DNA from 3 places in the Micromonospora sp. NPDC093277 genome. Region 2 is predicted to be linked to each of the others. Evidence: riboswitches for the same ligand, from Rfam matches in the RefSeq annotation. Region 2 holds a riboswitch; each other region holds the start of a gene.
What was found. A riboswitch is a leader RNA that binds a small molecule or an ion and turns the genes downstream of it on or off. The one in region 2 is predicted to bind cobalamin.
Positions count from the first base shown of each region.

Region 1: linked by a shared signal. The riboswitch ahead of ACIRG9_RS26885 (ABC transporter substrate-binding protein) and the one ahead of ACIRG9_RS07555 (peptidase) in region 2 are both predicted to bind cobalamin.
Region 3: linked by a shared signal. The riboswitch ahead of ACIRG9_RS05560 (ribonucleoside-diphosphate reductase subunit alpha) and the one ahead of ACIRG9_RS07555 (peptidase) in region 2 are both predicted to bind cobalamin.

Region 1 is NZ_JBIWJO010000014.1:180,392-184,142, forward strand. Features, by position in the region: gene ACIRG9_RS26880 (iron chelate uptake ABC transporter family permease subunit) at 1-895, opposite strand, end outside; gene ACIRG9_RS26885 (ABC transporter substrate-binding protein) at 964-1,971, opposite strand; cobalamin riboswitch at 1,981-2,154, opposite strand; gene ACIRG9_RS26890 (hypothetical protein) at 2,571-2,741, opposite strand; gene ACIRG9_RS26895 (hypothetical protein) at 2,857-3,129, opposite strand; gene ACIRG9_RS26900 (hypothetical protein) at 3,384-3,734, opposite strand.
Region 2 is NZ_JBIWJO010000002.1:639,582-643,332, forward strand. Features, by position in the region: gene ACIRG9_RS07550 (methylmalonyl-CoA mutase family protein) at 1-766, opposite strand, end outside; cobalamin riboswitch at 861-1,030, shown strand; gene ACIRG9_RS07555 (peptidase) at 1,132-2,172, shown strand; gene ACIRG9_RS07560 (hypothetical protein) at 2,208-2,693, shown strand; gene ACIRG9_RS07565 (ECF transporter S component) at 2,891-3,751, opposite strand, start outside.
Region 3 is NZ_JBIWJO010000002.1:206,724-210,474, forward strand. Features, by position in the region: gene ACIRG9_RS05550 (nuclear transport factor 2 family protein) at 1-206, shown strand, start outside; gene ACIRG9_RS05555 (M1 family metallopeptidase) at 421-1,845, shown strand; cobalamin riboswitch at 1,951-2,165, shown strand; gene ACIRG9_RS05560 (ribonucleoside-diphosphate reductase subunit alpha) at 2,336-3,751, shown strand, end outside.

The DNA.
Region 1 (3,751 bases), on a different contig from region 2:
GGGTCCTGGCCGCGGTGTCCACCCAGATCAGAAAGATCGCTCCGGCGAGGACGACGACCGGCAGCAGCCGCCGGTGGTCGGGGCCGGTGAACCGCCGCGCGGCGTGCGGTAGCAGCAGGCCGACGAAGCCGATCGCGCCGCTGATCGCGACCAGCACGGCGGTCAGCAGCGCGGTGGTGACCAGCAGCAGCCACCGGACACGCCCGACGTCAATGCCGAGGGCGGCGGCGGCCTCTTCGCCGAACGCGAACGCGTTGAGCGCACGGGCATGCCAGAGGATCACGGCGAACACCGCCGCGAGCACCGGCGTCGCCCATCCGAGTGCGGTCCAGTCGGCGCGGGCGAGCGAGCCGGACAGCCAGAAGGTGATGCTGTGGGTCGCGTGCGGGTCGGCCGCCCAGATGATCACGAACGAGGTCAGCGCGGCGCACAGCTGCGCGACGGCGACGCCGGCCAGCACCACCCGGGTCGGTCGCAGGACCGCTCGCCGGCCGGCGGCAGCGACCACGACGGCGAACGCGGCGAGCGCCCCCGCGAACGCGCCCCCGGTGAGCGCCGCAGCACCCGCGCCGAGGCCCAGGACCAGAACGGCGACGGCGCCCAGCGACGCCCCGGAGGACACGCCCAACAGGTACGGGTCGGCGAGCGGGTTGCGGGTGACGGTCTGCATGACCGCCCCGGAGGCGGCGAGCCCGGCCCCGACCACGGCGGCGCCCAGCACCCTCGGCAGCCGCAGTTCCCACACGATATGGTCGCGCAGCAGCGGCACGTCGGCGCTCGTCAGGCCGAGATGGTCGGTGATGACCAGCCACACGGTGCCCAGAGACAGGTCCGCCGGCCCCACCGTCACGGCCGCGGCCACCGACAGCAACAGGCCGCCCGCGAGCACGGCCACCACGGCCACCATGCGCACCGCCCGGACCGGCCGCGCCGGGGCCTTCGCCAGCCGGGTGGTAGCGGCGGTCAGTTGCCCACCCCGCCGATACCCCGGGTCAGGGCCTCCACGGCGAGCACGTTCCGCACGCCCGCGGAGGTGGAGGAGAAGTCCAGGACGACGTACCTCTTGTCCTTGACGGCGGGCAGGTCCTTGAGCGTCGCGTGTTTTTCGAGGAAGGCTTGCTTGGCGGCGGCGCGGTCCCAGCTCGCGTCGATGAGCACGATGACCTCCGGGTTGCGCTCGACGACGGTCTCCCAGCTGGTGTCGGCCCAGCTGCCGTTCAGGTCGGCGAAGATGTTGGTGACCCCGGCCGCAGACATGATCATGGCCGGGCTGCCGCAGCAGGCGCCGGCACTGGGCGCGTCGTTGCCGCCGTCCCACCACAGCACCCGCGTGCCCTTCGCGCCCGCTGACACTTTCGCAATGCGCTCCTGCTGGTCGGCGATCAGCGTCTCGGCCCGCTCCTTTACGCCGAAGACCGCGGCGATCTCACGGATCTCGGCGAACACGTCATCCATCGTCAGCCTCGCCGGCCGCGTGTCCTTCGGGCAACCGGCGGCGGAGATGTACGTAGCCACGCCCAGCTTCTGCCAGTCGGCGCGGTCGCCGACCCCCTCGTCACTGAACGCGCTCGCGAAGGAGGCGTAGACGAAGTCGGGCGCGATGTCGAGCAGCTTCTCCTTCGACGGATACTCCTTGGCCACTACCGGTACCTTCGCGTACGCGGCGGCGTACTCGGGCAGCACCTGGTCGTCGAGGAAGGCGGTGCCCGCCATCCGGTCCTGCAAACCGAGCGCCAGCATGATCTCGGTAGCAGACTGATTCATCGTCACCGCCCGCGCCGGCGGCTTCGTGACCGTGACCGGCGTGCCGCAGTTGGTGACTTCGACCGGCCCGGCCTCGGCGGACGCCGTGGTGGCGGGCTTGTTGTCGCCGGTCGCGGCGCAGCCGCCGACCAGGGCGAGCAGGACTGACAGCGGCGCAGCAACGCGCCAGGACACAGGGGACCGCATAACGGGACCACCTTCCAGCACCTCGTGGACGGGTCGTGCAGGTGCCGTGGCCGGTCTCCTGGCTGACGGGTGGTGCGCCGGTGGCCGGCCTTCCCAGGCATGCGCCCAGTGACCTTTCGGTGGCCTCCAGCATCCCGATCACAGTGGCGAGGGCCGCACCGGTCTCACACCGGCTTCCCGAACACCACGGCCAGGCCACCCTAACCAACCCTGGCGGCATCGTCACCGTGGCCTAGGTCATGGTCGGAGACCACGTTGCTTCACCGTGTCGGCTCACGCGAGGTGTTGTCCGATCCGCCCAGGGGCGACGCCACAAACGGCTGGGCGAAGGCGCTTGACCGGTGACCGGGCTGCTGTTCTTCGCTGCTGTACCGGCCTCGATCGCGGCAACATCGGCCCGGGTCAGGTCCGCTGACCAGCTTGTGAGCGGACCGGAGGCTATGGCCTTAGAGACCGTGTTCGCGCTGCGGTGGCTGATCGGCCCGCGGGAAGGTCAGTCGGACTGGCGCCTATGGAGCCCACCTTCACCGACAACGCCCTGCTTGCCTTGCGACCCAACACTGCAGCAGGAGTCCGCGTCCAAGCCAAACGCGTGAACCCAGCAACAAGACAGATAGCCCTCAACCAACCGGCGGCAGCCACGGCTCCGCCACGGCGGCGAGCAGCCGTGACGCTTGCGGCCGGTCCGGCCAGGCCACCCGGCGGTAGACACCCTCGTCGAAGAACTCGACCACGATGCGGCCGTGGCCGGTGACCAGGTCCTCCGCGCAGTTGCGCTGCCGCCGGCACAACGACGCCGGTCTTGCTGGTCGACGTGGACATGCGGCCGTAGAAGGCAAACCGCAGCCCCACCCGTGCCGGGTCAGCCACGGCGGCGAGTAGCCGTGTTGCCTGCGGGCGGTCCGGTCAGGCCACCCGGCGGGAGACACCCTCGTCGAAGAATTCGGTCACGACCCGGCCGTGGCTGGCGATCAGGTCGTCGGCGTAGTTGCGCTGCCACCGGCACGACGACGCTCGATCCTGGAAGTCGACGGTGGACATCCGGCCGTAGAAGGCGAAGCGGATGCCGGGTGGGGGTAATGTTGTCGGTCGCCGCGTCCGTTGGCGGTCTCGCTGGTTTGGCTGCCGTATCCACCAGCCGAGCAGGTCGCGGCCGTCGACTTCCTGCGCGTATTGCATCAGGACCCTCCCCGCACGGCGTTACAGCCATCCGGTTCTATACGGATGACTAACGATGCAGGGACGGTGGACACCCGGCCATCGGGGTTATCCAGGAAGGCGATCTCGACTCGGGCGCTGGCTTTCTTCGGGATGATCGACAAGATGCGGACGCTCCGAGGTCGCGTCGTCTCGTTGCCGGTAGGCCCGCTTGTCCCCGACAACGAACCGGGCCGGATCGCTCCTCATTCATCACACCTTAGTGCTGCTCGGCGTTAATTCGTCGGGGGTTGGGTCCAGGCGGTGGGGTCGTTGAGGTGGAGGCTGCAGGCGCAGTCGAGTGCTTCCTCTGCGGTGCCGGTGGTGTGGCCGCTGGGCAGGTACGAGTCTTCGTATCTGTCTTTGCTGGCGAGGTAGATCGCGAAGCCCCACTGGTTGGCGTAGCCGCGGTAGCGCAGCCGGATCAGGGGCAGGGTGGTGCCGTCGGCGAGTTGTCCGTCGACGTAGGCGAACACGCCGCGGTAGCGCACCGACACCGTGGTGAGGGCAGGCCAGTGGGTGCGGGCGTGAGCGCCCAGGCGTTGGCGTAGCGAGGTCTTGGTCGACTCGGGCGGAGGCTTGGCCACGACTGCCATAGTGCCGC
Region 2 (3,751 bases):
CGGCGTCGGTGAGTTCGCGCAGGTAGGCCACGCCGGTAGCCAGCGCGCAGCCGAGTTCCTGCGCGTCCGAGCCGCCGGCGTCGTGATAGCCGGTGGCATCGACCGTCATCGCCCGCAGGCCCGGGAAGCCGGCCGCGCACCGGCGGGCCCACTCGCCGGCTGGGCCGTCCCACCGCTGCCCGGTGCGCGCCCGCCAGCCGAGTGGGTCCACGCCGAGATTGCCCCGCACCTCGGCTGCTGGCCCACCCCGGTCCGCCAGCAGCGCGAACCACGCCGGCACCACCTCGACGGCGGAGGCTCCGGCGTCCAGCACCACCCCGGCCAGGTCCAGATAGACACCCTCCAGGGCCGCCGACAGGCCGGCCGGCGGCATCCCGCCCTCGCCGAGCACCAGCCACAGCGAAGTGGCCCCGTTCTCCAGGTCGGCGCGGACCGCCTCACCGGTGACCTTCGGGTCCGGGTCGGCGTGACGCTGCCGGATGTCCCAGCCCGCCACCACCGCGCCGGTCGCCCGCCCGCCCCGAGTGAACGGAAACAGCCCCGGCGGTCCCGGGACCGGTGTCGGGTCGCCGGCGGTGTACAGCGGTGCGAGCGTCACGTCGTCGTACCCGCGATGTGCCAGCAGTTCCTCGACCGCCTCGGTCGGGGTGTCCTCGCTGGCGAGGCCGGCCTTGCGCAGCACCCCGAGAGTCAACCGCCGCCACTGCTCATGCGTGGCGGCAGGAAAATCGGCGGCGAGCCGAAGCGTCTCCGACGGCACTGTCATGCCCGGATGGTAAGGGCGGCCGAACCCGCCCGGCGCCCGGATGTGAGAACACCAACTTCACCGGCGATCACGCGATGTGTCCGCCGGCTCACATATTGACATTGGCCGCTGTGGCGGATCAGACTGTCGCGACAACTCAACCAACGCGCGTGCGTGCGGGGGAAGTCCGGTCGAAATCCGGCGCTGGCCCGCAACGGTGGGCCGTCGAGGTGGGAGACACCCCGGCGGCGAGCCCGAATACCCGCCGCACTCGCGATCGTCCCTGCTTCCCACCCGTCGTGGCCCACGGGTCGGAGTCCGGTCGACCCTGCCCCACGGCGGTCGGCCGGGTTTCTGACGACCGCCGGGCCGGAAAGGCGCTTCCGATGGTCGTCCGCCTGAGCCGGCACTACGTGCTCGCCCTGTTCTGCGGTGTCCTCACCGCGCTCACCCTCGTCACACCAGCATCCGCCACGCCCGCGCGCGCCGCCGACCGCCCGGAGGCCGCCGCGGGCTGGCTCACCCGGCAACTCGTTGACGGGGAACGCTTCGAGGTGGTCTTCGACGGCGTCGCGTACCCCGACCAGGGGTTGACCCTCGACGCGGTGTTCGCCTTCGCCACCGCCGGTGTCGCCGACGATTCCGGCGCCAGGGCCCTGGCCTGGGTCACCCGGCCGGACGTCCGCGACGGCTACATCGGCGACGGTGCCACCGAGGCGTACGCGGGCGCCACCGCCAAGCTCGCGCTCGCCGTCGACGTACGCGGCGGTGACCCGGCCGACGTCGGCGGGGTGGACCTGATCGCCCGGCTGCGCTCCCTCCAGTCGCCCGCCGGCCGATTCACCGACCGGTCCGCGTACGGGGACTACAGCAACGCCTTCAGCCAGTCCTTCGCGATCCTCGCCCTGGGCCGCACCGCTCAGGGCGTACCCCCGGCGGCCGCTGCCTGGTTGGCCGGCACCCGGTGCACCGACGGCGGCTACCCGTTGCTGCCCGCGCAGCCGGTCTGCACGTCCGACGTGGACGCCACCGCGCTCGCGGTGCAGGCACTGCGGGCCGCCGGGCGCCGCGCCGACGCCGCCGCCGGGCTGCGCTGGCTGGCGTCCGTGCAGCGCGCCGACGGTGGCTTCGCCAACGCGGCCGGCACGGCGAACGCCAACAGCACCGGGCTCGCCGCGCAGGCGCTGCGCGACGGCGGCCGACCGCTGGCCTGGGCGCGAGCCCGCGTATTCCTGGCCGGGCTCCAGGTCGGCTGCGCCGGCACGCCCGCCGACCGGGGCGCGGTCGACTTCGACGGTGGCGCCTTCGACCCGGACACCGCCGCCCGCGCCACCGCCCAGGCCGTCCTCGGCCTGACCGGCACCGGGTACGCCCGGCTGTCCGCCACCGACGCCATGCCCGGCGCACCGGTCCCTCCCTGCCGGTGACCTGTCCCGTCTCCCGTCCACACCCAGGAGGATTCGTGTTCCCTCGCCGATTCGGCACCGGTAGACGCCTCGCCGGCCTGCTGGCCGCTGCCGTCACCGCCGTCGCCCTGACCGCCGTCGAGCCCGCACCGCGGGTCGCCCAGGCCGCCGGCTGCACCGGCACCTCGGGGGTCACCGTCGTGGTCGACTACGCCGCCCTCGGTGGCGGGGTCCAGGTCGGGTGCGCCCCCGGCGATCCGGCCACCGGGCTGGCCGCGCTCCAAGGTGCCGGCTTCACGGTGACCGGCACCGCACGCTGGGGACTGGCGTTCGTCTGCCGGATCAACGGCAAGCCGACCGCCGCGACCGAGCCGTGCGTCAACACCCCGCCGGCCACGGCGTACTGGTCGTACTGGCACGCGCCGCCCGGCGGTTCGTGGTCCTACAGCACCTCCGGTGCGACCAGCTACAACCCGGCTCCGGGCAGCGTCGAGGGCTGGTCCTTCGGCGCGGGCGCTCCGCCGAGCATCGCCGCGCCCTGACCCTAGGTCCGCGGTGTGACCTGGCGCACCGGGTGTCGGCCACCGCTCTGACGTCGCGCGACGGGGCGGCAGGGTGTCGGCACCCGGTACGCCGGGCACAACTACACAGGTCCCACAGCCGTGAGCGATATTGCGGTAGCCGCCCAGTCGTAGCCGTAGCAGCAACTGAACAAGCTGGCGCAGATCCGACCCTGATGTCACGGGCGGTGCTGGTGACCGGCAAGCGGAGAGCCCGGTCGCAGCGAGCCGAGAGCGTTGCCGTCATCGGCCGGCCCCGCCTGGGCGGATGCCGGGGAGGTGAACGTCGCGGTCGCCTGGAAATTGGCGCGGCGAGCGGCGCGGCGGAAGGCGGCGAGCACGGCTGGACCCGTGACGACGACGAGCACGGCGGTGGTGACAGCCCGGCCGGTGTCCCATCCCAGCGACGTGACGCTGAAGAAGACGAGATACCGCTGGAACTGTTCGAGCACGGGCAGGCCGGGCTGGTACGCGATGGAACTGCCCGGGTCGAGCGAGAACGGCCAGAACGACAGGTTGAGCATGAACCCGAAGCCGTATCCGGCGATCGCGGCGTAGCCGGCCAGAAGCCCGATCTCGGCCCGGCCGCGGGCCGCGGGAAGCAGGCCGGCGAACATACCGACCCAGGCGCAGCCGAACATCTGGTACGGCATCCATGGGCCGACCCCGCCGGTGAGCAACGCGGAGGTGAAAAGCGAGGTGCAGCCGAGCGCGAAGCCGAAGCCGGGCCCGTAAACGCGGCCGGCGAGGACGAGGACGAAGAAAACAGTCTCGATGCCGGCGGTGCCCGCGCCCAGCGGCCGCAACGCCGCGTTGATCGCGGACAGGACGCCGAGCATGGCCAGGGCTTTGGCGTCGATGCGGCCATCGGCGATCTCGGCGAAGACAACCGCGAGGACGAGCAGGAGCAGCGCGCCGAACATCAGCGGCGGCGTTTCGGTTGAACCGAACGTGCCGGGTGCGACGACGAAGGGCCACAGAAACGCGACGAATCCGATAAATGACGCCAGGGCGATTGTGGCGGTGGCGCGGGCGGGGAC
Region 3 (3,751 bases), 430 kb from region 2:
TGCCGACCGCGGTGCTCCACCGTCGGGAGGAGCCGCAGGTCCACCACGATCGGGCCCGCCTGAGGTGGGAGATCGAGGTCGACGAGGGGAAGGCGTTCGCCGCCGGAACCGACGTGCTGGTGTTCGACCCGGACGGCCGGATCAGCTCGGTCACCGCCTTCCTGGACCGCGCGCCGGAAGGCTTCGACGCGCACGCCCACCACTGACGGCGGCGGTGGACGGGACGGTTGTCCCGTCCACCGCGCCATCGCCCGGGGGGCGGGAACACCGAAGTGGACGGTCACGGGTTGACCAATCGGCGGAGCCACTTGGGCAGACCGGTGGAGGCGAGGGCGGCCTGCAGATCCTTGACGGAGGCGCGTCGGTACGGATGGATAGGCGTACTCATGTGACACCAGTACGCCCACCGAGAGGACTCCCATGACATATCCACGCCTGCGCGCTGCCACGATAGCCACGGTCGCACTGGTGGCCGCCGGATCTGCGGTGGCACCGGAAGCGGCCGGCGCGGCACCGGGCAACCCTGGCGCCCCCCGTTACTCGGCCGGCGCGCCGAGCATCGGCGACCCCTACTTCCCGGACCAGGGCAACGGCGGGTACGACGTCCAGCACTACGACCTCGACTTCTCGTACGACCCGGCGACCCGGTTCATGGACGCCACCGCCACCATCACCGCGGTCGCCACACAGGACCTCGACCAGTTCAACCTCGACTTCCGCGGCCCGGAAATCTCCTCGCTGACGGTCAACGGGCACGCACACGCCTTCACCCGCGACGGTCAGGAACTGGTCGTCACCCCGCGCCCGAAGCTCAAGGCCGGGCAGACGTTCACCGTGGTGGTGAAGTACGCCGGCGTACCGGCCGTGATCACCGACCCGGACGGGTCGATCGAAGGCTGGGTGCCGACCGACGACGGCGCCTTCGTCGCCGGTGAGCCGCAGGGCACGCCGGCCTGGCTGCCCACCAACGACCACCCGACCGACAAGGCCACCTTCCGCTTCACGGCCAAGGTGCCGGAGGGGCTCACCGCCGTCGGCAACGGGCAGCTCCTCTCCCAGGAGACCAGCGACGGCTGGACCACCTTCGTCTGGGACTCGACCGAGCCGATGGCCAGCTACCTGGCGACGATCACCATCGGCAACTTCGTGGTGACCGAGACGACCACGGCGGGCGGGGTCCCGGTGTACATCGCGGTCGACCCCCGGCAGGTCGCCGGCTCGGCCAGCGCCGTCTCCCAGCTCCCGAAGATGATCGACTTCTTCTCCTCGAAGTTCGGCCCGTACCCGTTCGCCTCGACCGGCGCGATCATCGACCGGGCCCCGAACGTGGGCTACGCCCTGGAGACGCAGACCAAGCCGATCTTCTCCGGCGCGGCGAGCGTCAGCACCATGGCGCACGAGCTGGCCCACCAGTGGTACGGCGACAGCGTGTCGCCGGAGCGCTGGTCGGACATCTGGCTCAACGAGGGTTTCGCCACGTACGCCCAGTGGATGTACACCGAGTACAACGGCGGCGCGTCGGTCGCGTCGACCTTCAACAGCAGCAGCAACTACGGTCGGGCCGCGTCGTCGTCGTTCTGGCAGACGGTCCTCGCCGACCCGGGCCCGGTGGACATGTTCAGCAGCATCCCGTACAACCGGGGCGCGATGACCCTGCACGCGCTGCGCGGCAAGGTCGGCGACGAGACCTTCTTCCGCATCCTCCGCGAGTGGGCGGCGGGCAACCGCTACAGCCACGCCTCGACGGCCGACTTCATGGCGCTGGCCGAGAAGGAATCCGGGCAGAACCTCGGCACCTTCTTCGACGTGTGGCTGTACCAGAAGGGCAAGCCCACGACCTGGTGACACCGGCGGGCCCCGCGACCCTTCGGTCGCGGGGCCACCGCGGTGAGACGAAGCCGACACACCGACGCGACATCTGGTGTTGCTCGGGTGGCGGCACAACCATATATGGTGTCTGACGCAGCTGGTTCGACCGTCCTTCCAGGGCGGCCGAGGCAAGAGGGAACCCGGTGGGAATCCGGGACTGCCCCGCAGCGGTGAGTGGGAACGACCGCCGTCATCAGCACTGGACCTGTGGTCCGGGAAGCGACGGCCAGTAGGAGACCGGTTCCGGCCGGTCGTGCCCGCGAGTCCGAAGACCTGCCAGCGCGTCGCACGCCCTCGACGGGGCGCGCGACGGTCCGAGGCCGCGCGGGACGGCCGACGCCACCGGGCACCGCCACGCCGGCACGTGCCCGCCGGTGTCCGCACCCGCGCGCCGAGGACCATCCGGTCCCGAGCTCGCGAGGAGTGCGTAGTGACAGTCACCGAGGTTCACCCGGCCGCCGGCGCGGTGCCGGGCGAAGCCGCCCCGCCCGGGCAGCGCCGCCCGCAGATGCACGTCCGCAAGCGCAACGGCGACAGCGAACCGGTCGACGTCAACAAAATCGTCCGCGCGGTCGAACGGTGGACCGACGGCCTCACCGACGTCGACCCGCTGCGGGTGGCGACCCGCACCATCAGCGGCCTCTACGACGGTGCGAGCACCGACGAACTGGACCGGCTGTCCATCCAGACCGCGGCCGAGCTGATCGGCGAGGAACCGCAGTACTCGCGCCTGGCCGCCCGCCTGCTGGCCGGATACGTCGACAAGGAGGTACGCGGGCAGGGCATCGCCTCGTTCAGCCAGGCGATCCGGCGCGGACACGCCGAGGGGCTGATCGGTGACGAGACCGCCACCTTCGTCGCGGCCCACGCGCGCAAGCTCGACGACGCCGTCGACCCGGCGGGGGACCTGCGGTTCGAGTACTTCGGGTTGCGCACCGTCTACGACCGGTACCTGCTGCGGCACCCGACCAGCCGGCTGGTGCTGGAGACGCCGCAGTACTGGCTGCTGCGGGTGGCCTGCGGGCTGTCGCGTACCCCCGGCGAGGCGATCGACTTCTACCGGCTGATGTCCAGCCTGGCGTACCTGCCCAGCTCACCGACGCTGTTCAACTCCGGCACCCGGCACACCCAGATGTCGTCCTGCTACCTGGTCGACTCCCCACGCGACGAGCTGAACTCCATCTACCAGCGCTACGCGCAGGTGGCCAACCTGTCCAAGTTCGCCGGCGGCATCGGCATCGCGTTCTCCCGGGTCCGCTCCCGGGGCGCGCTGATCCGCGGCACCAACGGGCAGTCGAACGGCATCGTGCCGTGGCTGCGGACGCTGGACGCGAGCGTCGCGGCGGTGAACCAGGGCGGCCGGCGCAAGGGCGCGGCCTGCGTCTACCTGGAGCCGTGGCACCCGGACGTCGAGGAGTTCCTCCAGCTTCGCGACAACACCGGCGAGGACGCCCGGCGTACCCACAACCTGAACCTGGCCAACTGGATTCCGGACGAGTTCATGCGCCGGGTCGAGGCGGACGCGATGTGGTCGCTGTTCGACCCGGACGAGGTGCCCGAGCTGCCGGACCTGTGGGGGGCGGAGTTCGACGCCGCGTACCGGGCGGCGGAGGCGCAGGGACGCTTCGTGCGGCAGGTGCCCGCCCGGGAGCTGTACGGGCGGATGATGCGGACGCTCGCGCAGACCGGCAACGGGTGGATGACGTTCAAGGACGCGGCCAACCGGCTGTGCAACCAGACCGCCGAGCCGGGCAACGTGGTGCACCTGTCGAACCTGTGCACCGAGATCATCGAGGTGTCCAGCGACGCCGAGACCGCGGTGTGCAACCTGGGTTCGGTGAACCTCGCGGCGCACCTGACCGGCGGCGGCATCGACTGGGAG